DNA from 3 places in the Kocuria sp. CPCC 204721 genome. Region 1 is predicted to be linked to each of the others. Evidence: riboswitches for the same ligand, from Rfam matches in the RefSeq annotation. Region 1 holds a riboswitch; each other region holds the start of a gene.

Region 1 (7,997 bases):
CGTCATCGGCCCAGTCCCACGTCCTGGGACGCCCGAGCCCGTCGGCGCCAGGAGCGGTTCATCGTCGTCTCAGTCCCGCTCGTCGTCGAGGGCGGCCAGCCGCGCGGCCTTGCGCTTCTCGGACCTGCGCTGCGCACGACGACGCTTGGCCTCCTCACGGCGGGACAGTCCCGGTTCGTCTGCCGATCGTCCCACGGCCGTGGACCCGCCGCGGGGCTGGGACTCCCACTCGGGCTCGGCGGCAGCGCGCGACGCGCGGCCCCGGAACAGACCCCGGACATCCCGAGCCGTGACCTCGCCGTCCGGGACGGCCGCCCCGGATCCAGGACGGCCACCGGGTGCCGTGCGAGCATCCTGCCCGGCGCCGGGGCCGGAAGCCGAGCGGGAACCGTGCGCGGCGCCAGCGGCGGGCAGGGCGTCGTGGTGGGCCACAGCGGCGTCGTCCTCCGGGGCCGGGGAATCCGACTCGGGGAGCTCGTCCGCCTCGGCGCGGGAGCGGGAACGGTAGCCCTCGCGTTCGAGCCAGGGCCCGGCCAAGCACCCCACGGTGGCGCCCACCGCGAGTTCGGCACCGAGCCACAGGAACACGTGCCACGCGTGCGGGCCGATGTCCGTGAGCCTGCCGATGCCCAGCGAACCGCTGGAGAGCCACGCGAGCGCGGTCACGAGGCCCGCCCCCACCACGGCCATGAACACCGCCGTGAGCACGGTGGAGAGCACGAACGTGATCCAGCGCAGGGGCAGGCGGATGGCCATCCAGTCGTCCAGGTGGTTCTCACCCTCGCGGCAGAACCACCACCCCGCGAGCAGACCCGCGAGCACGGGCAACCCCAGGACCGCAGGGGCGTACAGCCACGGGTCACCGGTGGGCAGCGCGGCGAGCGCCGGGAACTGCGGCAGCGGTCCCAGCGTGCTCTGGAACGGCGACACCAGGGTCCCGGTGCCCAGCGAGAAGCCGGCACCGGTGGCCCACGTGAGCGCCCACACGACCATGTTGGGCAGGTACCCGAACTGCAGTGCCGTCAGGGCGGTGTCCCCCGCAGCGCCGGTACCGAGGTCCTGGTAGACCGTGATCACGCGGTCCCAGTTCCACGCGAGCGCCACCACGAACAACAGGGCACCGGCCGCCACAGCGGTGACCGCGGCGAGGAAACCGGCGCGGATCACGGCCCACACGTAGGAACCGGCCCAGCGTGAGTGCTGGCTCGTGCGCTGCAACCAGGACGCGACGTCGGCCCCGAGCACCGCGGCGAGCGAGCGCGAAGCGCTCCACCCGCCCACGAGGGTGCCCAACCCGGCCGGGACCAGGGGCAACAGGGCGGCCGCCACGAGGTCCACCGAGACTTGTTCGGTGCGGCTGAGCCAGCCCACGAGGGCCCCGAAGAGCGCGTACGCGAGCATCCCGGCGAAGAACGGGATCAGGAACTGACCGCGCCAGCACGCCCGGGCGATCCGGCGGCCCGCGATCACCGCGAGGCCGAACGGGATCAGCGTGAGCCCTAGAGGCACGAGCGTGACCGTCCCGCCACCGTCCAGCGACAGGCCCTGGATGGCTTGGATCGTGAGAGGCACGCAGTGCGCGAGCAACCAGACCTGACCGGCGAGCTGCAGGCTCCCGCCCGCGCCCATGGTCGCGAAGCCCCCCGCAGCCCATACCGCACCCAGGAGCACGGTGCCCAGCAACAGGCCCACCACGGCCACCGCGAGCAGCTCGATCACGCCCTGCAGCGCGAGCGGCATGGGCAGTCCCGGGGAGTCGTCCGGTTCGGGGCGGGGCACGTCGGCGGCGCGCACGGGGGACGAACCGTGCGACGTGAAGCGGTCGCGTACGCCCGAGACCACGCCGGGCAGTGAGGGAAGTTTCATCACCGGACATCTTTTCACGTTCACCCGCGCACCACGGGCAGCGAAGTTAGCCCGGACTTCACCTGCGGGCCACCCCCGGGTGACTCCCCCGTGAGGCGCCGGGCCCACAGTGGGAACCGTGAGAATTGCATTGGTGGCCGAACAGTTCCTCCCCCACGTCAACGGTGTCACTCATTCGGTGATCCGCGTCCTGGAACACCTGCGGGATCACGGGCACGAGGCCATGGTGATCGCCCCCTCCTACGAGAAGACCCTGTTCCTGGGCTCGGTGGACCACGTGGACGGCGTACGGATCGAGCGCATCCCGTCCCTGCCGCTCGCGGGCTATCCCGAGGTCCGCGTGGCGAGCTGCACCGTGAGTCGCATGCAGCGCATCCTGGCCCGCTTCGCCCCGGACGTGGTGCACGTGGCGTCCCCGTTCGTGCTCGGGTGGCAGGCCATCCAGGCCGCCAAGGGTTTGGGTCTGCCGTGCGTGGCCGTGTACCAGACGGACGTGCCCGGTTACGCCGCACGCTACGGTGCATCCGTGCTGGAGACCGCCATGTGGTCCCACGTGCGTGCGATGCACAACAGTGCGACCCTCACGCTCGCTCCCTCCACGGCGTCGATCAGCCAACTCCACGAGCATGGCGTCCAGCGGGTGCACATGTGGCGCCGCGGAGTGGACACGAGCCGGTTCCGTCCCGCGCTGCGCGATCACGCGTGGCGCGAGCGCGTGGGCGGCGGCAAGCGACTCGTGGGATACGTGGGGCGGTTGGCCCCCGAGAAGCAGGTCGCGGACCTCGCCGCGATCGACGCCCTGCCGGACACCCGGCTCGTGATCATCGGTTCCGGCCCCGGGAAGGAGTCGCTGCGCTCGGTATTGCCCAACGCGCACTTCGAGGGCTTCCTCACGGGCACCGAACTCGCCACGGCCATGGCGTCGCTGGACGTGTTCGTGCACCCCGGTGAGCACGAGACGTTCTGCCAGACCATCCAGGAAGCCATGGCCTCCGGGGTCCCAGTGGTGGCCGTGGGCCGCGGCGGCCCCCTGGACCTCGTGGACTCTTCGCGTAACGGGTGGCTCTACGCCCCGGGTGACCTGGCCGGGTTGCGCGAGCGCGTCCGGGACCTCGCGGGCGACGACGCCAAACGCCTCGCCTTCGCGCGCACCGCCCACCAGTGCGTGCAGGAGCGCACGTGGGGTGCCGTGTGCGAGCAGTTGCTGGGCCACTACGAGCGCGCTCGCACGGTCACCTCCCGGATGCGCGGTACGCGCGGGGCCGGCCTGCGCACCCCGTGAGAAACGCCGCCGGGTGCCAGATGTTACTCAACAGAAGCTTGATTAAGTTTTGATGACATTCTCGGTCCGCGCCTGGCTGGTCCCCCGAATCCACGGATAGGCTCGAATCAGCTTCACGAGATGCGCCCGCGCAACGACAAGGACGTCACCGCGCGCCCAGAGCTCCAACTCGGCGTACGCCAACCCTCGGTTCAGGGGTGGATTGGATGACGAAGCGGCCGGGGCCACACGTGTGGTTCCGGCAAGCGACCGGAAAAATCAGAGGCCCGACATCATGAACACGACAACCCAGAAATCCCACCCCGACACCCGCGAACAGTGGGTGGACGTCACCGTTCAGGCGGACCCCGCCCGGCACGTGGTGTCCATCACGGGATCGGACGGTCACGAGCACGAGTACTTCGCGGACGACGCCCGTGAGGTCGCACTCGCCGCACAGCACACACGGGGGCGCGGCCAGTGGTGCGCCAAGTACAGCAGACTCCTGGTCCCCGGGGCGTCCCGGGTGACCGGCGGGGTGTCCTTCTACAAGCTGGAGCCCTTGCCCGCGTAGTCCTCGCGAGCACGGTCCCCGCGACCGCGAACTCCACGGTCGGGTGTGGCCCGGGTCCGGACGGACCCGGGCCACACCCATGTTCTCAGCCTGCTCGGTTCTTGGCGGCCGTGCTCACCGGGCGGTCGCGTCCCGGTCCTGGGCGATCAGCTCGGCGGCGCGTTCACCGATCATGAAGACCGTGATCTTCGGGTTCACCGTCACGAGCTCGGATATCACCGAGGCGTCTGCCACGCGCAATCCGCTCACGCCCTTGACGATCGCATCCAGCAGGAACGCCGTGCGCCCGGTGATGAGCACGTACAGCATGAGCCCGATCGCCAGGATGATGTTCAGCTCGGAAAGCCGCCGGGTGCCCTTGTCCACCCCAAAGATGGTCCCGAGCAGCGCCGCGGTGTCCACGGCGTCGCCGGCGGCACCGTGGATCCGGCACCCGATCAGGGGGTAGAGAGCGGAGCGGATGCTCAGCGGCATGCCGAAGCGGTAGGCGAAGTAGCCGAATGCCATGCCCATCAGGGCGTACATGGCCCACCCCGTGAACAGGTTGAACTGGGGTTTCGCGTGGTCCGGGCCCATCTTGATCGTGCCGTGCCTGCTGTCCGCGACCAGGATCACGAACACGATCACGAGAGCGGCCGTGAGGATGTAGAACCACCCCAGCCGGGAGGCGACCCACGCGACCACGCCGCCGATCACGGCGTCGGCGTGCTCGGGTGCCTCCGTGGCCCAGGCGGACGGCGAGACAAGCAGGGTTGCCGCGGCAACGAAGACCCGCCAGTTGACGGGCAACCGGGGTGGCGCAGAGCGAGGGGCCCGGACGGGGCGGGCGGATCCGCGACGGGCGACGAGCCCGGGCGTGGGTGACGGATGGACGAGGAATCGTGTGTGGTCACGTCGGGGATGCGGGTCGGACGTCGGACGACCCGGGGTTGAGGCGCCTTACTACCAGCCGTTAGTCATGGCACGCCACCTCACTGTAGGGGAGGGCCGCGCAGCAGCCGAATGCAGCCGCGCGGCCCCACGAGCACACCCCCCGTTCGCCCGGGGCGGCACTGTCAGCCCAGCAGCTTGGCCACGAGGGCGCTCGCGAACTCCTCGGAGACGTCCCCGTAGTTCAGGGAGAAGTCCTCGTCCACGAGCGTGGGCAGCAGCCCCGAGCACAGCACCGTGGCGCGCGCGTACAGCCCCGGCAGGGCGGCACCGATGGGCACGGAGAGCAACCGCAGCTCGGGATCGTAGCTGACCAACGCCGTGCCGGTGTCCCGCGCCGCGAGGTGCTTGCCGAGCCCCGAGGACACGGGACGGGCGTGACCCGAGACCACGTCCTCCGCGGTGCGGTAGGCGTAGCGCGTCTTGTGGTGGTGGTTGATCCGGTACAGCCCCGCCTGGTTGCGGTCGTCCGTGGCCTCCCACGTGGCGTCCGCGGGCACGAAGCGTTCCGCAACCCCGTTGTACTGCATCTCCTTCAGGGGCAGCCCGGCGACGACCGAGGACAACGGGGGCAGGGTGTCGAGCATGACGGGCCCGGCGTCGTAGACCACGTCGCACAGCCCCTCGGGCAGCAGCTTGCTCAGCGCGTCGAGGTCCACATCCTGGAGCATGGTGGTCGCGTGGTCCTCCGGGGACAGCACCACGACCTCACCACCCTGGGCCCCGACCGCCTGCGTCACGGCGTCCTCTTGGTCGGTCTTCCACCCGCCCGTGAGCAGGATGGAGCCGTCCACGAGCTGGGTCAGGGCCGGGGAGCACACCTGCCAGCGGCGCACCGTCCAGTTCTCGTCCCGGATCACCTCCAGGAAACCGAGGGCCTGCAGGTGACCCACGAACCATTCCTCGAAGCGCTCGGAGTCCTCGAGCTGGCGCGCCACGATGGACAGGCTCGACCGCTTGCCGCCACCCAAGAACGTGAGGATGTCCTTGAACGGCGCCCAGGACCCCGGGTACTCGCCCTCGTCCGGACCGATGAACTGCAGTGCCTCGACCGAACCCGTCTGACCCACCGCCGAGAGCTTGGTGAGCCGGCCGGGGTAGCGCTTGGTGAGCCCGCAGAACTTGCAGCGCCCGAACACCCACGGCGCCTTGGCCTTGGGATCCATGGGGGGCAGGATCACTTTGTGCTTGCCCGTGACCATGCAGGACACGTCGGGGGCCTCGGGCAGCTCGTTGCTGCGCTCGGGGAACATCTGCCCCTCGGCGGACTCCCACCCGGCGACCTCGGGCACGGGGACCTCGTCAACGGTGGCCTCGTGGGGGTCCATGTTGTCGAACGAGCCCTGGACGTACTCGTCCGGGATCTCGTCCCGCGTCACCGCGGTGACGGGCCACAACGGTTCCTCCGCGACGTGGACCATCTCACCGTCGTAGCCCAGGGAGCGTTGAGTGATGTAGTAGGAACTGTCCCGCACGCGGAACTCGAGGCGCTGCTTCACGGTGCGCCCGGAACGCAGCACCAGCGTGTAGTCGTTGGGCTTGAGGTGGCCGTCCTCGCGGGCCAGTTCCGTACCGCCCAGGCTCACCTGGAACGGTGGCACCCGGGGTGCGGTGAGCTTGGTGCTCATGAGCTTGAACGAGTGCGGGTTGCGCCACTCGCACTCCACGGACAGGGGGTCGTCGCTGTCGGACGTGACGGTCAACTGCGGGGGCCGCAGGGCCGAGAACCGGTCCACGTCCCCGGGGATCCGCAACCCGCCGGACAGGGTGATTGCGGGGACCAGGCGGGGTACCAGGGCCGAGAAGTTGTCGTTGACGGTCAGCGCGGGGTCACCGGCACGCAGCACCTGGACGTCGTCGAACAGCACCCAGCCCTCGCAGACCCCGTTCTCCCCCGGGCCCACCACGCGGTAGTCGGGAGAGGCCGAGTCGTCCAGGATCGCGCGGATCTGATCCACCCATTCAGGTTGATCGCGCACCATGATCCGGCACGGCCACGCCGCGGGGACGTGGTCCACGGAGATGAACGTGTCCGAGTACGCGTCCTTGGCGAAGACCACCACGGGCCGCGGATTACGCGTGAGGGTGAGCTCCCCCGCGGTGATCTGCAGCTGCCCGGACAGCAGCGTGTCACTCGTCATGCGGGCGTTGTACGCGGAGATCCCCAGGAACGCGTCCCCGATGTAGGACAGGAACATGGTGCGCGGGCCGACCGTGGTCGCGAGATCCACCTCGCGACCGGGCACCAGCCGCTTGGGCACCACGAAACCGAGTTCGTAGATGGGGTTGCCCACGTAGTCCGTGCCGTCCGTGAGGGACAACCCGGGACTGCGCGAGCCCAGGTGCCGCGTGCCGCGGGCGGCGGCCGCAGCGTCGTCGTCCGGGGCGGACTCCCACGCGTCCAACTGGGCGAGCGCGACCTGCAACGCGGGATCGCGCGTGAGGGGGTTGGTCCAGATGCTGCGCAGGCTCTTGGACACATCGGTGTCCGCGATGTCGAGCCAGAAGTCGATGTAGATCCCGAGCTCCGCCGCGCTCATCCCCTGCGCCGTGGTCAGTTCGAGGTCCTCGAACATCTGGTGCAGATGCCGCAGCTCGGACGGGCCGAACAGGGTCTGGGACAGCGCGAGGCCCACGGGACGGTGGTTCACGGCGTACGCGGACGGCAACCCGAGTTGGCCGTCGAAGGCCTCGAGCCAGTAGCGCAGCGCGTCCCAGTAGGTCTCGGAGTCCTTGCGCACCGAGGTCTCGAGCGCCTTGACGTTGTCCTGGCCCGCTTGCAGCAACACCGCGAGCGGCAGGTAGAACGTGGACACGGACTTCTTGCCCGTGCGCGCCGCGAGCGCGGACATGTGCCGCCCGGCCAGGGCGAACAGGGCCAACAGCGCCACGATGGGCGGCGGGCCGATCCTGGTGAGGTCCTCGAGCTGGCGCCGGGACGTCCGATACCACGCCTCGGTGAGCTTGTTGAACGCGTCGAACACGGACCGGCGGGAGCCGTCCGTCACGAGCAGCGGCGTCACGGAGTCGGCGAGCGCACGCAGCGTGGCCGGGCCGTCCAGGCCGAATTCCGAGCCGATCTGTTCGAGCATCTTCTCGTCCAGGTCCAGGTGGACCAGTTCCCCGGCCCTCCTGGGGCCGAAGAATGCCCGCGCCACGGCGTCGTTCCAGCGCAGGTACTCGACTTCCCGGGGTCCGGATGCCATTGCGTGGTCCCCCGTGTGGAAACCGGCAGCGTCAGCCACAAATCCTCCGTCTGCGCCGTGCGGCGCGCTCGAAACACGACAATCCCTGTCGATTATAAGTTCCCGCCCGTCGGCGGTTCACTGCCCGATCCCACCGCGCCCCCGGTTTGCACGACGACGA
Region 2 (7,997 bases), on a different contig from region 1:
CGCCAGGTGATCCTCGATGTCCTCGATCCCCACAGACAGGCGCACCAGATCCTCGGGAACCTCGTACGGGGTGCCCACCCGGGAACCGTGGGTCATGCTATGGGGCACGCACGCGAGGGACTCTACACCCCCCAGGCTCACCGAGAGGTTGTAGATCTCGGTTTCGCGCACGAACGCGTGGGCGGCCTCGATGCCCCCGGCGGGCCGGAACGAGATGATGCCGCCGAATCCGCCGGTGAGGGTTTGTGCAGCCAGCTCGTGCTGCGGGTGTTCCTCGAGACCGGGGTAGTTGACCTCCAGGACGTCGGAGCGTGAGCGCAGGAAGCGGGCTACCTCCAGCGCATTCGAGCAGTGCCGTTCCATGCGCAGCGGGAGGGTCTTCAACCCCCGGGCCGCGAGGAACGAGTCGAACGGGCCGGCCACCGCGCCCCCGGCGAACTGCTGGAACCCGATGAGCTCGGACAGCGGCTGACCCCGCCACTCGGTGTCACCCACGACCACGGCACCGCCGAGCACGTCCGAGTGCCCGCCGATGTACTTGGTCGTGGAATGCACGACCACGTGGGCGCCGAGGACGAGCGGGTTCTGCAGGGCGGGGGACGCGAAGGTGTTGTCCACGACGAGGAGGGCGTCGGCGTCGTCGGCGACCTGCGCCCACGCGGCGATGTCCGCGACGCGCAACAACGGGTTGGACGGCGTCTCGAGCCACAGGACCTTGGTGCGTCCGGGGAGGACGGTCTCCGCGGCGTCGGACGCGGAGGCGGACGGCACGAAGCCGTGCTCGATACCCCACTTGGACAGCACCTGGTCCACGAGGCGGAACGTGCCGCCGTAGACGTCCGAGGCGAGCACGATGTGATCCCCCGGGGCAAGGACCGCGCGCAACAAGGCGTCCTCCGCGGCCATCCCGGAGGCGAACGCGAAGGCCCGGGTGCCCTGCTCGAGGGAGGCGAGCTGTTCCTCGAAACCGTTGCGTGTGGGATTGGAACCGCGGCTGTATTCGTGGCCCCCGGTGCGGAACTGGTTCACGCCGTCCTGGACGAACGTGGAGGTCTGGTAAATGGGCGGGACCACGGCGCCGGTGGTCGGGTCGGGCTGTTGGCCGTCGTGGATGGCGCGCGTGGCGAGTCCGGGCAGGCGGGTGTCGGTGCGGATCATGGGGTGGTCTCCTTCGGGGGGTGCGGGCAGCTCAGTGGGCCGCGGTGGTCGATGCTGAGCGGGGCTGCGGTGCGTGCGCGGGGGCGATGACCGACAGGGCTTGGAAGAGATCGGCCGTGAGATCGGCTTCGTCCTCGAGCCCCACGCTCACGCGCAGGGTCCGTTCGGTGATCCCGCTCGCGCGGAACTGCTCGGGCGTGAGGCGGCAGTGGGTCATGCTCGCGGGGTGCGCCACGAGGGTGCGGACGTCACCGATGTTGGCCGCGAGTTTGATTAGACGCAACGAGTTCACGGCATGCTCGACCTGTTCCGGGGTTCCCTTGAGGTCGATCGAGAACACGCCGCCCATCCCGCGGTAGCCTCCGGTCTCCCGCAGCTGTTGCTGTCGCGGATCCCCGAAGCGGGGGTGGTGGACACGCTCCACCGCGGGATGCTCGGCCAGGGTGAGGGCGAGTCGCTCCGCCGTGGCGGACTGGCGTTCCACGCGCACACCCAGGGTCGTGATGCCCTGCAGGATCTCGTGGGCCGTGGTCGCGCCCATGCACGGGCCCAGGTCGTTGAGGTACTTGCACCGGGCCACACCCAGCAGCGCACGCCGGGCGCCGAAGACCTCCACGGGGGAACGGTCCCCCCAGCGGTGGTGCTTGCGGGTCAGCCACGGCCACCGTTCGGGGTCCTCGGTGGGGTCGAAGGACCCGGTGTCCACGAGCACACCGCCCAGGGGCCCGCCGTGTCCCGAGAGGTACTTGGTGGCCGAGTGCACCACGAGGTCCGCACCGTGGCGCCCGGGAGTGTAGAGGTGCGGCGTGGCCACGGTGTTGTCCACGATCACGACCACACCGTTGCGGTGCGCGATCTCCGCGATCGCCTCGAGTTCAGGCAGTTCCGTGAGCGGATTGGCCACGGATTCGAGGAAGAACACGCGCGTGCCGGGGCGCAGGGCATCCTCCCACTGCTGCGGTTCGCGGGGATCCGCGAACGTGACCTCCAGGCCCGTGTCCGCGAGGGTGTCCGTGAGCAGGTCCACCGTCCCGCCGTAGATCCGCGAGGAGACGACGACGTGCGCGTCCTTCGCGGGCCCGGTCAGCGTGAGCAAAGCGAGGCTCACCGCGGCTTGTCCCGACGACGTCGCGACCGCGCATTCCCCTCCCTCCAGCCGCGCGACCTCGGCCTCGAGCGCCGCGACGTTCGGATTACCCGTGCGGGCGTACGTGAAACCGCTCGCGCGCTGGGCGAAGACCTCGCGGGCGTCGGCCAGGGTCTCGAACGCGTACGCGGCACTGTGGTGGATGGGCCGGACGATGGGCGTGCCCAGCGGAGCGGGGGTGGCTGCGGTCATGGTCTTCTTCCTTCCTCGGTCCACCCGGTGGCCGCGCGGCGGCGGCCACCGGGTGGACGTTTCCTACGGGTGAATCAGCGCTGCGCCGGAGTATCCGCGGCAGGGGTCGACGACGCGGCGACAGTGACGCTCCCGGACACGGTCGTCGCGTCGTTCGGGTCCACGTTCGCCGGTGCACCTGCGGGCGCGCTGGCCGTCCGAGCGGCGTCGTCGGCGGAGAGTTCCGCGCGCACGGTGACCGTCGCGGCGACCAGCCGGTCCAGTGCGGCCTCGGTCTCGGGCCAGCCGCGGGTCTTCAACCCGCAGTCGGGGTTAACCCACACGCGCTCGGCGCCGATCTCGTGCGCCGCGTGGCGGATGCGCCCCGCGAGCTCCTCGAACGTGGGGACCCGGGGCGAGTGGATGTCCCACACGCCGGGACCCACGTCCCGAGGGAAGTCGGATGCCGCGAGCCCGGTCACGATGCCCGAACCGGAGCGGGACGCCTCGAGCGTGGTGACGTCCGCGTCCAGGGCGTCGATCGCGTCCAGGACGGTCTCGAACTCCGAATAGCACAGGTGGGTGTGGATCTGGGTGTCCGTGGCCGCCCCGCCCGTGGCCAGGCGGAACGCCCCCACGGACCACTCGAGGTACGCCGGGCGCTCGGCCGCCCGCAGCGGCAGCAGCTCGCGCAGCGCGGGCTCGTCCACCTGGATCACGGGCGTTCCCGCGCGCTCGAGATCCGCGATCTCGTCCCGCAGGGCGAGTGCGACCTGGTCGGCGACCTCGGCGGCCGGAGCGTCGTCGCGCACGAAGGACCACGCGAGGATCGTGACCGGCCCGGTCAACATGCCCTTGACGGGGCGCTCGGTCAGGGACGCCGCGTACGAGGTCCAGTCCACCGTGATCGGCGCGGGGCGCGAGACGTCCCCGAACAGGATCGACGGGCGCGTGCAGCGCGATCCATAGGACTGCACCCAGCCGTGCTGCGTGGTCACGAAACCGTCCAGGCCCTCCGCGAAGTACTGCACCATGTCGTTGCGCTCGGGTTCGCCGTGCACCAGGACGTCGAGCCCCAGTTCCTCCTGGACGCGCACCGTGTGGGCGATCTCCGCGCGGATCGCGTCCGTGTACTCGGCCTCCGTGATCCGCCCCGCGCGGTGGTCCGCCCGGGTCTTGCGGATCTGCGGCGTCTGCGGGAAGGATCCGATGGTCGTGGTGGGCAGCACGGGCAAGCGCAGACGTTCGCGCTGGGCAGCGCGGCGCTGTTCGGCGTCCGCGCGCTGGCGGTCCGCGTCCTGCACCGCGGCGGTGCGCTCGCGGATCTCGGCCTTGTGAGTTGCCGGGTGCTCGGCGCGGGCCGCGCGGATCGTGGCGTCCTCGTCCAGGGTGTCCCGGATGGCATCCCAGCCGTGCTCGACGCCGCGCGCGAGCCCGACCACCTCGGTCACCTTCTGGTCCGCGAACGCGACCCAGCTGGTGACGTCCGGATCCAGTGCGGTCTCGCGGGCGACGTCGTGCGGGACGTGCAGCAGCGGCGTCGCGGTGCCCACGGCCACCGGCCCGCGGGCCGCGGCGCGCAGCCGGTCCAGGGTCTCGACGGCGCGCGCGAGGTCGGTGCGCCACACGGTGCGTCCGCCCACGACGCCGCCCACGACGGGGCGTTCGCCCCATGCCTCGAGTGCCTTCTTGCCGGGGACGTCCCCGCGGTCGAGGTCGATGGCCAGGGCGTCGACGTTCGTGTGGGCCAGGGCGAGCTGGGCGTCCTCGCCAGCATCGCCGTAGCCCACGGTCACGAGGATCGCGGGGCGCTGTTGCTCGTTCGAAAGTTGGGTGTAGGCGCTCTCGAGGGCGGCCACGAGTTCGGTGCGTTCCACGCTCCACCCGTCCGCGGCGAGGGCCGGCTCGTCGAGTTGCACCCATTCGACGCCGGCCTCAGCCAGGGCTCGCAGGATCGCGGCGTATTCGGCCACGACGTCGTCGAGGCGCTGCAGGGGGTGACTTGCGACGGCATCGGTGGTCTCGGGGCGTGAGAGCAAGAGCAGGCTCACGGGGCCCACGAGGACCGGGCGGGTGGTGATCCCGGTGGTCCCGAGGGTCGTCCGGTAGCGGGACACGAGGCTCTCGGGGTTCGCACGCAACGGGGTGTCCGGGCCGATCTCGGGTACGTAGTAGTGGTAGTTGGTGTCGAACCACTTGGTCATCTCGAGCGGCTCCAACCGATCGGTGCCGCGGGACAACGCCGTGATCAGCTCGATCCCGCGGGGCGTGTCCGGGGCGGCGGGCTCGTAGCCGTCCGCGATAAACCGCGCGGGAACCGCGCCCAGCGCCAGGGACGTGTCCAGGACGTGGTCCACCGCGAACCCCTCGGACGGCACCGCGTGATCCGTGGTGAGGCCGAGTTCGGACAATCGCGTGGCGGTGCGCTCACGCAACCGGGCGAGGGTGTCCAGCACGGTGGTGGCGGGGTGCTGTTGCGGGTCCTTCCAGTAGGACTCGAGTGCGCGCTTGAGCTCGCGGTCGGGGCCGATGCGGGGGTAGCCCAGGATCGTGGCGGCGGGGAACGGGACGGGCTGGGTGCTCATGGGAACTCCTCGGAGCTGGTGTGGGGTATGGCGGTTAGGGGTGTGATGAACCGCGGCAACGGGTGTGCTCCGGCGCGGCGGGGTAAGGGGAACGTCACCGTGGGTGGTGCCGCTACGAACGGTTTTCGGCCTGCCCGGATGTGGCGGTCGAAGCCAACACGAGCGGTTCACGGGTCGGTCGGGGCTGGTGCGGCGGTCAGGCCGCGGGGCTGCGGCCTCGGTATTCACGAGCGGCATCCCGGACCCGCAGGTGCTCCAGGATGGTCAGCGCCGCCTCGGGGCGGTTGAACGTGTAGAGGTGGAAACCGGCGCAGCCCAGATCCATGAGATCGTCGATCAGGGACAGGGTGGCCGCGACCCCGCGGTGGCGCAGTTCTTCGGGAGTGTCGGCGCGCAGGAACCGGGTGAGGCGTTCCGGGACCCGGACCCCGGTGATCTCGGTCATGCGCTGCAACCGTTGCGGGTTGCTCAGCGGCATGAGCCCGGCGACCACGGGGATGTGGATGCCCTCCGAGCGCGCGCGTTCCAGGAACGTGGCGTAGTCCTCGGGTTCGTAGAGCACCTGCGTGATCGCGTAGTCCGCGCCGGCCTCCTGCTTGTCCCACAGGGACGCGAGATCCGCCTCGAAGTCGCGGCCTCGCGCGGGGGACGGGTAACACGCCACCGACACGGACAGCGGCCGCTGACCCGGGCGGAACCCGGTGCCGAAGCGACGTCGTTCGACGTCCCGGATCAGCTCCACCAGTTGGGAGGCCCGGCCCAGGCCACCCGCGGGGGTCCGCCATTCCCCGGTACCCAGGGGCGGGTCGCCGCGCAGCGCGAGGAGGTCGCGAACGCCGTCGTCCAGCAACTGGTCCACGGCGCGCTCGAGACCCGCGCGGTCCGTGCCACCGCACGTGAAGTGCGCCATGACCGGGGTCTTGGTCGCGCGGCGCAGGTGGCGCAGCGCCTCGCGGGAGACACCGTGATGGCCGGCGTGACCGTGGGTGACGGAGAAGAAATCCGGCCCGGCCTGGGCCATGGCGTCGATGTTGCGCCACACAGTGTCCGGGTCCGCGGTGGGCCGCGGCGGGAACACTTCGAACGAGACGAGCGTGGAGCGGCGCGGGCGCCGGACCAGCCAGGACGTCCCCGTGGGCGGGCCAGTCACGGGCGCGGGTTCTGACGCTGCGAGGGGTGCGGGCATATAAAAAATCCTCCGGCGTTAGGACGCCGGAGGATGAGCTCCGAGCGCCGTACTTGCCGACCACGCGGTTGCGCGGCGGCCGGATCCTCATCTGGGGCACCCCACTACAGCTGGAGGGTTGCCGCCCGGTTAGCCAGAGCTTCGCACCGGGACTCATGATCCTTTGTTACGAGCGAGCGTAGCACAGCCTCGTGACGAGGCCCACGAACGATGACGGAACCGCCGGCCTCCCGCCGCGCTCGTCTTCCCAAGCGGGCTGAATGGACCGCACGGGGGCACCTGGGCCCTGCCGTGGTCATCCTGCCCCACGACGTGCAGGACATGAAGATGCCCGAGTTGGGACCCGAGAACTGGGTCTCGCGCTCGATAGCCGCGGCGCCGGCCGCGGGCGGGTCCGCGTCCTCTCAGGCACCCGCTCCGACGACGACGCCGTCCCCCTTGCGCAGCGCGACCGCCAACCCCGGTCGTCACGAACCCTGAGTTCGGGCCGCCGTGCATCCGGCGGCTCGCCGGTGCACCCGCGTGACGAAAGCGCGGCGAAAAGCAGGGACGCCCACCCGGTCAACCGACCGGGTGGGCGTGCCTTGGCGTGTCATCAGCAACTCAGCATGGGTGCCAGACCTTTCCTCCCGGTTCGTAGCACCGGGGGCCGGTGTAACCGGGATAACCGCCATCACTCTCGGGAGCCGGGGGCACGTGGGGTGCCGCCGGCAGCTGCGGGGCAGCAGGTACCCGGGGCGCGGCCGGTAGCTGAGGTGCCGCGGGCTGCGCGGGGGCGGGGTTGTAGTTGTAGTTCGGTTGCGGAGCGGGATTGGGTTGGGGTGCCGGATCGCCCACGGCGACCTCGTCCTCCACGACCGCGGGAGGCGCCTCGAGCGTCGGCGTGGGAGTGGGCGTGGAGGACGAGGTGGGACTCGGCGTCGCGCTCGGGCTCGCGGTGCTCGGAGTTGTGGTGCCGGGGGATGCGGATTCCCCCGGCGGCGCGCAGTCCTGCTTCGGGTCGAAGAAACCGACCTGCATGGCCTGGGCCACGTTGTACGCGCTGTCCATCTCTCGCCGGTACGTGCTGTTGGCGCCCACGGTCATGGGCGTTGCCAGGCCCGCCTTGACGAGTGCCTGGTTGACGTTCAACCCGTCGTCGTCGCGGGTCACTCGGGCGAGGGTGCGGCCGTAGCGGTCCGTGCGTTCCACGTCGTAGTCCAGGTGGATCGTGGATCCCTTGGGCAGTAGGTCCTCAAGCTTGGCCGTGGCCTCGTCCGCGAGGCACTCGCCGGGCTGACCGTCCCGCGCGACCTCCGGGGTATTGATGTTCAGCAGCCGCACCCGTGTGGACTTTCCCGCGATCGTGGCGTCCAGGGTGTCCCCGTCCACCACGCGTTCCACTGTGGCCACTGAGTCGTCCGGGGTGGTGCGCAGTGCGGCATGGTGTAGACAAGACGCATGGCCACCATCGATGAGCTTCCCGGTGAGATTGTCGCGGACCTGCGCGTGAGCGATGCCCGTCCCCTGAGCGGCGGGGACACCGCCCGCGCCTACTGGCTCGAGACCCCGGACGGGCCCCTGTTCGCCAAGACCATGCCGGGTGCCCCGGCGGGTGTGTTGGCGTTGGAGGCGGCGGGACTCGAGGCGCTGCGCGCCGTCGCCCCCGCCGAGGTGCGGGTGCCCAGGGTGCATCACGTGGGCGATGAGGCCCTGGTGCTCGAGTGGATCGACGAGGGTCCCGGACGGCAGGACCGTGCCACGGAACGCA
Region 3 (7,997 bases), on a different contig from region 1:
ACCAGGAACAGTGGATCCCACAACCATGCGTGACCGATCATGGCTAGTCGCTCGTATCCGGTGGCGGGGCGGATGAGCCCGATGAGCACGGCATTGCTGATCACCGTGTTGGTCCCGCCGTAGACCACCAGGACCACGGCACCCACCCAACTTATGGCCCGCCAGAACCGTCGCCAGGGCACCCTGTCGTAGGCTTCCGCCACTGGGATGACGGCCGCCATGAGCTTGAAAAGCGAAACCATGCCCAGCCCCAGCCCGGCGGCCAGGGGTGCCTCGTAGGACAGCCGTACCGTCCACTGCCCCACGGTGTCCAGCAACCAGTGCCCGCCCAAAGCCCAGTAGAGGCTGAATCCGGCATGCACGACTCCGGCCGCACACGCCAACCAGACCCAGCCGCGACCGCCGTGGGATCGGGGCAACAAGCTCATGTGGTCAAGCTAAGCACGCCCTGCCAAGACCTCCGCGATCGCGTTTAGCGCTTCCTCGTTCTGCAGCGAGGAACGGTCGCCCAGCTGCTCGCCCTCGTAGAGCTGGGTCAGCAGGCGGCGCGTGATCTTCCCCGAACGGGTCTTGGGCAGATCCGGAACCACGATGACCTCGCGCGGTTTGGCGATCGGGCCGATCTCCCGGGCCACGTGCGCGCGCAGCTCCTCGCGGACCTCGTCCGTGGACAGCGATTGCGCATCCGCCGTGAGCACCACGCACGCCAAAATGGCGTGGCCCGTTACCGCGTCGCGGATCGGGGTGGCCCCGGCCTCCACTACGTGGGGGTGGGTCACCAGGGCGGATTCGATCTCGATCGTCGACAACCGGTGCCCGCTCACGTTGATCACGTCGTCCACCCGCCCCAGGATGTAGAGGTCGCCCTCGTCATCGGTGCGTGCGCCGTCGCCGGCCCGGAACCAACCGCGCTCGCCGTAGGCCGCCCAGTAGGAGGACAGGTAGCGCTGCGGATCGCCCCATACCGTGCGGGCCATGGACGGGCCGATCTTGTCGATCACGGCATAGCCCTGCAGGTTGGGGCCCACTTCCTCACCGGCCTCGTCCAGTACCCGCACAGATACGCCGGGGACCGCACGCGTAGCGCAACCGGGCTTGAGGGGGGTGTGCGCTGCGGCCTCGTCGAACGTGCCGGGAGGGGCGAACTGCGGATCGTGCGGGCGCGGGGATGCGACGCAGGAGCCCGTCTCGGACTGCCACCACGTGTCCACGAAGGGCACCTCGTCGCGGCCGACCTGGGCGCGCAACCAGCGCCACGCCTCCGGGTTGATGGACTCGCCCACGGAGCCGAGCAACCGGATCGAGGAGAGGTTGTAGACCGGGGGCAGCCCCTTGGGGAACGCGCCCATGAGCGAGCGGATCAGGGTGGGTGCCGTGTAGTAGTTGGTCACGCCGTAGCGCTCGATGATCTCGAAGTGGCGGCCGTAATCCGGGGTGTTGGGCGTGCCCTCGTAGATCACCTGGGACACGCCGTTGACCAGCGGGCCGTAGATCTCGTAGGTGTGTGCAGTGACCCACGCGAGGTCCGCGGTGCACCAGTGCACGGTGGAGTCCACCTTGGTGGGGTCGTTCACGGCGGACAGCTCCTCCGGGCGCAGCACCCCGGACGCGTCGGGCACGTCCGGGAGCAGGTCGAACAGCAGGGCGTGGGTGTATGCCGTCTGCACCATGTATCCGCCCATCGTGTGGACCAGGCCCTTGGGCCTCCCCGTGGTGCCGGACGTGTAGATGATGAACAGGGGCGTCTCCGCGTCGAACGCCTCGGGCTCGTGGACGTCCGAGACGCCCGCGGTGAGCTCGTGCCACCACACGTCACGCCCGGGGGTCCACGGCACGAGTTCCTCGTCCTTGGAATGCAGGCCCCGGGTGCCGCGCGGCAGATCGGTGCGCCCGGGCCGGGACGTGCGGCGCACCACGATCACGTGCTCGATGCTGTTCTCGCCGCTGCAGGCCTCGTCCGCATTGGTCTTCACGGGGACGACGGCGCCGCGCCGGTTCTGCCCGTCCGTGGTCACCAGGACCTTGGCTCCGGTGTCCTCGACCCGGAACTTGAGGGCTTCTGCGGAGAACCCGCCGAACACGAGCGAGTGGATCGCCCCGATGCGCGCGCACGCGAGCGTGATGATCACGGTCTCCGGGATGACCGGGAGGTAGATGACCACGCGGTCGCCCTTCTCCACGCCCAGTTGGAGCAGGGCGTTGGCGGCCCTGGATACCTCACGCTGCAGGTCCGCGTAGGTATAGACCAGGCGGTCCCCGGGTTCACCCTCGAAGTACAGGGCCACGTGCTGACCACGCCCGGCTGCCACATGGCGGTCCACGCAGTTGTACGAGACGTTGAGTTTCCCGCCTTCGAACCACGCGATCTCGGGCACGGTGTAAGTGGGGTTGCCGTCGTGGTCCTCACCCGTGCGCTGCGGCTTCTCGAACCGGTGAGCCGTGTGCCACGGCTGCGCCCAGTCCAGCCGCCCGGCCTGCTCGACCCAGAACTGCACCCGGGCGTCGTCAGAGATCAACGCCGGGTTCGGTGTGGGGTGAGCGGGGTCTGAGTACGAGTGCGTACCGGTCACGAGTCCTCCTGTGATGTCGATCCGAACGGTCGGTGTCTGCAACGGCCGGGCCCCCGGTGGAACGACCGGGCCCCCGGTGGAACGACCGGGCCCCGGTGGAACGGCGGGCGCCGGCGGGAACCGGGCGGGTTGTCACCTGGTTCCGGCCACGCTCCAGCGCCGCTGCGTCCACCGCTCGAAGATGCCGAGCAGGGCGTCCGTGAGCTTGCCCAGCACGGCCAGCAACAGGATCGCGAGCAGCAACCGGTCCGTGCGGCCGTTGTTCTGCGAATCGGTGAGCAGGAACCCCAGGCCCATGGAGGAACCCAGCAGTTCCGCGGCCACCAGGAACAACCACGCCTGGGCCAGGGCCAGACGCAGCCCGGAGATCACGGAGGGCAGCACCGCGGGCAACTGCACGGTGGTGAAGAGTTTGACCCCGCGCAGCCCGAAGGACCGTGCGGCTTCGATCAGGTGCCGGTCCACGTGGCGCAGCGCGGCGGACACCGTGGTGTACACCGGGAAGAAGGCGCCGATCGCCACCAGGGTCACCTTGGAGTTCTCCCCGATCCCGATCCACAGCAACAGCAGCGGCACCCACGCCAGGGACGGCACGGCGCGCAGCGCGCCGATCGTGGGCGAGCCGATGGCCCGCGCCCACGGGGAGAGCCCCAGCAACGCGCCGAGCAACAGCCCGAGCCCACTGCCGATCAGGAAGCCCACGATCACGCGCTGCGTGGAGATCCCCACGTGCAACCACAGGTCACCGCTGCGCAGCAGCTCCCATCCCGCGGCGAGCACCGCAGACGGGCGCGGCAACTGCACGGGGGAGAAGGTCCCGTTCGTGGAGAGGGCGTGCCACACGAGCACCAGCAGCACGGGCAGGACGATCCCGATCAGCCCCAGGGCCCAAGGATTGCGCAGCGCGCTGGGACGCGTGCGGGAATCCGCCGCGGCAGGGGTGTCTGATGGGGCTGCGACGTCGCCGGGCGCCACCGCGCCCGCCCCGTGGCGTCCGTCGTCGTCGGACAGTGTGGCCACCGCAGTGACGCCAGCTGCTTCGGAGGACGTGCCGCCCGGTGCTTCGCGGGACGCGCCGTCCGAGGACCGCGGTGCGGCGGAGGAGGTGTCGTGAGTGCTCATGAGGACTGCTTCCCTTCGATCACCTGGGCCACGGCGGCCGCATCGGCGTGTTGTGCGTAGTGCTGCTCCACGATGTTCGCGAGCGCCTCGTCCACGTCCTGCTGCGAGGAGACGTCCCCGGATTCCACCAGGATGGGCCCGACCCGCTCGAGCACCGCGAGCTGTTCGGGGCCCGGAACGGGGTCGATGTCCAGGTGGGTGCGCTGCCAGACCCGCCGGGCGGTGTCGCGATCGATGCTCGCGCCTTCCGCGAGGATCGCGATCCCCTCCTCCGGGTGCTGCAGCGCCCACTGCCGCGCGTAGGCGTACGTGTTCACCACGTCCTGCGCACCCGTGGGGTTCAGCTGCAGGAACACCTCCCGCGCGTTGAGGAACCCGTACGTGTTGAACTCCAACTGCCGGTGGAACAGCACGTCCCCCGCCTTCTCCGCGGCGGCCATCACGGGGTCCAGTCCGGACCATGCGGCCACCTGACCGGTGTCCAGCGCGGTGCGCCCGTCCGCGTGCTGCAGGTTCACCACGGTGACGTCCTGGGCGCTCATGCCCGCCGCGCCGAGGGACTGTAGGAGGAAGAAGTACGGATCCGTGCCCTTCGTCGCGGCCACGGACGTGCCCGCGAGATCCGCCACGGTGCGCACGGGGGAGTCCGGGGTGCGCACGAGCGCGGACCACTCGGGCTGTGAGAACAGGTCGATCGTCCTGATCGGCGAGCGGTTGGCACGCGCGAGCAGTGCGGCGGAACCTGCCGTGGAGCCCACGTCCACGACCCCGGCGCGTAGCGACTCGTTGGCCTTGTTGGAACCGGCCGAGTACACCCACGTCACGGTCTGACCGTGGGCCTCGGCGACCTTCTCGAGCCAGCCCTTGGCCTTGATGATCAGGGACAGCGGGTTGTAGGTCGCGTAGTCCAGGTAGATCTCGTGCGCGGAACCGCCGGCCACACCGCGGCCCGGACCTTCGCCCTCCATGACGCATCCGCTCAGGGGCAGCGCTAGCGCGGACAGGCCGAGTGCCTGCAGGGCGCGGCGTCGGGACAACTGCGCCATGCGCTCAGCGCTCCACGCCGAGCAAGGCCAACAGGTGGGCGCGCAGCGCGGTGATCTCACTGTCCTCGCGGGAGCGCGGGCGGGCCAGCTCGGGGGAGATGATCTCGGCGATGGTCGCGGGGCCCGTGGCCGTTTCCCGCGCGAGCACCACCACGTGATCGGAGAGCACCAGGGCTTCCTCGACGTCGTGGGTGACCATGAGCACGGTCGTGGGATCGGCGCGGTGCACGTCCAGCAGCAGATCCTGCATCCTGATCCGGGTCAGGGCGTCCAGGGCCCCGAAGGGCTCGTCCAACAGCAGGACCCGCGGGTTCCGTGCCAGGGCCCGGGCGAGGGATGCGCGCTGTGCCATGCCCCCGGAGATCTCCGAGGGACGGTGATTCGCGTGGTGGGACAGGCCGACGAGCTCCAACAGCTGCGCCACCCGCCGCTTCCCTTCCCGGGCGGGAGTCCCGTGGGGCAGACCCAGTGCCACGTTGCGCGCCACGCTGCGCCACGGCAGCAACCGCGGTTCCTGGAAGCCGACGGCGCAGCGCGGGTCGATCTCGCGCACCACCGAGTCGTCAATCCGGACTTCGCCCTCGCTCGCCGTGCCGAGCCCGGCCACGGCGCGTAGCAGGGTGGACTTGCCGCACCCCGAGGGGCCCAGGACGGAGACGATCTCGCCCGGACGCACCGTGAAGGTCACGTCCCTCAGGACGTCGTGGACATGCGCTCCGTGGTGTGCGGGGAAGGACTTGCCGACCCGGTCGAAGGTGACCGCAGCGGCGTCGACGGCAGATTCCGGGCGCGTGAGGATATGGCTCAATTCATCAACTCCATCGTTCCTGGCATTAGCACCTTGCCCGCGTGGGGCTGGTTGCTGCGACGTCAACGAGCCAGGTCTCTCAGCCGCTCCGGATGGGAACCCCACCATTGAACGGGCCGGGAGCCCGCGGGTGCAAATCGTGTGACGCGCCGGGGCGCCGTCGTGACGTGCCGTAACCCGAGGTGTTTCCGAGGACCGGGGATCCCCGTTAGGATCGATGCCACAACGATCACGAGTGCCGACGTTTAGCCCTGGCTTGTCGGACGGCAACCCTCTCCCGTAGCGGGGTGCCCCAGGTGAGGATCGGGCCGCATGACACACCGCATGCGGCAAGTACGGCGCCACACAAGCGCGCTGGACCCGCAAGGTAGGCCGCCGTAGGTGGTGCACGGGGCGCGGGTCGTGTTCCTGCTGAGGGGCTGACCGAGATGAGCAAACGGATTTCCGTCAACGCGTTCGACATGACCTGCGTGGATCACCAGAGCTTCGGGTTGTGGCGCCACCCGCGGTCCCGGGCCACCGAGTACAACACCATCGAGTACTGGACGGAGCTGGCCAAGCTGCTGGAGCGGGGCAAGTTCGACGCCCTGTTCCTTGCGGACGTGGTGGGCATCTACGACATCTACAAGAACTCCGCGGCTCCGGCCGTGCGTGACGGGGCCCAGGTCCCGGTCAACGACCCGTTCATGCAGGTCTCGGCCATGGCCGCCGTGACCGAGCACCTGGGCTTCGGCGTGACGAGCGCGGTGACCTACGAGCAGCCCTACACCCTGGCCCGCAAGTACGCCACACTGGATCACCTCACCAAGGGCCGCGTGGGATTCAACGTGGTGACCTCCTACCTTCCGTCCGCTGCGGAGAACCAGGGCCTGCCGCGCCAGATTGAGCACGATACGCGCTACGAGATCGCGGAGGAGTTCTTGGACGTGTGCTACAAGCTTTGGGAGGGCTCGTGGGAGGAGGACGCTGTGGTTCAGAACCGTGAGACGGGTGTCTACGCGGATCCCACCAAGGTCCATCCCATCCGGCATAGCGGGGAGCACTTCACGGTTCCCGGAGCGGGGCTCACGGCACCGTCCCCGCAGCGCACACCGCTGATCTTCCAGGCCGGCGCGTCCTCGCGCGGGCAGGCGTTCGCGGGTAAGCACGCGGAAGCCGTGTTCATCGGCGGGTTGCGCCCGGACCTCACGCGTTTCGTGACTGACAAGATCCGCGACCGGGCTCAGGCCGAGGGCCGCAGCCGTGACGACGTCAAGATCTACGCGATGCTCTCCGTGGTCGTCGCGGACACGGACGAGCAGGCCCAGGAGAAGTACCGCGATTACCTGCAATACGTGGACCTGGAGGCCTCCCAGGCGATCATCGGTGGGTGGTCCGGCGTGGACCTGTCCCAGTTCGACGAGGACGAGGCCCTGAACTACATCAAGACCGACTCCATCCAGTCCTTCCTGACCCCGTTCACGCTGCAGTCCAAGGACAAGCAGTGGACGCGCGAGGAGATCGCCAAGCACTGCGCCTTGGGCGGGATGGGTGCCGTGCTCGTGGGTTCCGCGCAGACCGTCGCGGATCAGCTCGAGACCTGGGTGGACGAGGGCGGCCTGGACGGCATCAACCTGGCCTACCACGTGAGCCCCGGTTCCTTCGAGGACTTCGTGGAGTACGTGGTCCCCGAGTTGCAGAAGCGCGGGCGCTACCGCACCGAGTACGAGGGCACCACCCTGCGCGAGTCCCTCTACGGCGAGGGCCAGCCGCGGGTCAAGGACACCCACCCCGCCGCGAAGTACCGCGGCGCGTTCGTGGGCGAGCCCTCCGTCGCGGACACGCCGTCCCGCGAGCTGGTGGGCTGACACCTCCCTCCGACGACGACGCCGCTCGCGCCCGGTCCCGCAGGCCCGGCAGGGCGGCGTCGTCGACCCCGGTCACCGTGACCGCCCCATCCCTGGCGATGCGGAAGAGAGCGACCTCGTCATGACCTTGTGTCAGCTGACGACGACCAGGATTCCCCACTGGGTTCTGCCCTGCGGCGGAGCACCTTGCGGTGGAGGCGTTCGCGGATGACGTCACCGGATCCGCAGTGCCCGGATCCGTGACGGTCGTAGGGTGGAGGAAATGCCCGTGACCCGGAGGGAACCGTGGACGAGGACCTGCTCGGAGTGATCATGCTGTCGTTCAGCACGGTCCTGGTGTGCGTCGTGACCGTGGTGACCGTCAGGGCAGCGGCCGTCGGCTCGCTCGATCGCAACGGGGCCGTGGGCCTCCGGACCCGGCACACGCGCGCGTCCGACGCCGCGTGGTCCGCGGGTCACGCCGCGGCCCTTCCGAGGGTGCGGTGGTCCGTTCCCGTGGCCGTGTGTGCCGTGGTGGCGGCGATCGTGTTGCTCGTTCTGGGGCGGCCCGAATGGGGCATCGTCGCCGGGCTGGCGGGTGTACTGCTGCAGGTCGCGGTGCTGG

Evidence for each region. A riboswitch is a leader RNA that binds a small molecule or an ion and turns the genes downstream of it on or off. The one in region 1 is predicted to bind S-adenosylmethionine.
Region 2: it holds a riboswitch for S-adenosylmethionine, as region 1 does, so the genes downstream of both, RF637_RS09265 (methylenetetrahydrofolate reductase) here and RF637_RS06695 (hypothetical protein) in region 1, are expected to answer to the same signal.
Region 3: it holds a riboswitch for S-adenosylmethionine, as region 1 does, so the genes downstream of both, RF637_RS10365 (LLM class flavin-dependent oxidoreductase) here and RF637_RS06695 (hypothetical protein) in region 1, are expected to answer to the same signal.

Annotation. Positions count from the first base shown of each region.
Region 1 is NZ_JAVKPO010000005.1:65,315-73,311, reverse strand. It holds gene RF637_RS06705 (DUF6350 family protein) at 70-1,866, opposite strand; gene RF637_RS06700 (glycosyltransferase family 4 protein) at 1,985-3,148, shown strand; SAM riboswitch class IV at 3,260-3,402, shown strand; gene RF637_RS06695 (hypothetical protein) at 3,423-3,701, shown strand; gene RF637_RS06690 (BCCT family transporter) at 3,816-4,490, opposite strand; gene RF637_RS06685 (hypothetical protein) at 4,757-7,837, opposite strand.
Region 2 is NZ_JAVKPO010000008.1:89,413-97,409, reverse strand. It holds gene RF637_RS09280 (cystathionine gamma-synthase) at 1-1,158, opposite strand, end outside; gene RF637_RS09275 (aminotransferase class I/II-fold pyridoxal phosphate-dependent enzyme) at 1,190-2,497, opposite strand; gene metE (5-methyltetrahydropteroyltriglutamate--homocysteine S-methyltransferase) at 2,572-5,061, opposite strand; gene RF637_RS09265 (methylenetetrahydrofolate reductase) at 5,258-6,247, opposite strand; SAM riboswitch class IV at 6,292-6,408, opposite strand; gene RF637_RS09260 (hypothetical protein) at 6,458-6,727, shown strand; gene RF637_RS09255 (thermonuclease family protein) at 6,851-7,639, opposite strand; gene RF637_RS09250 (fructosamine kinase family protein) at 7,688-7,997, shown strand, end outside.
Region 3 is NZ_JAVKPO010000011.1:43,026-51,022, forward strand. It holds gene RF637_RS10340 (DUF3995 domain-containing protein) at 1-428, opposite strand, end outside; gene RF637_RS10345 (AMP-binding protein) at 438-2,570, opposite strand; gene RF637_RS10350 (ABC transporter permease) at 2,703-3,692, opposite strand; gene RF637_RS10355 (aliphatic sulfonate ABC transporter substrate-binding protein) at 3,689-4,738, opposite strand; gene RF637_RS10360 (ABC transporter ATP-binding protein) at 4,743-5,546, opposite strand; SAM riboswitch class I at 5,554-5,645, opposite strand; SAM riboswitch class IV at 5,774-5,888, shown strand; gene RF637_RS10365 (LLM class flavin-dependent oxidoreductase) at 5,966-7,393, shown strand; gene RF637_RS10370 (SdpI family protein) at 7,679-7,997, shown strand, end outside.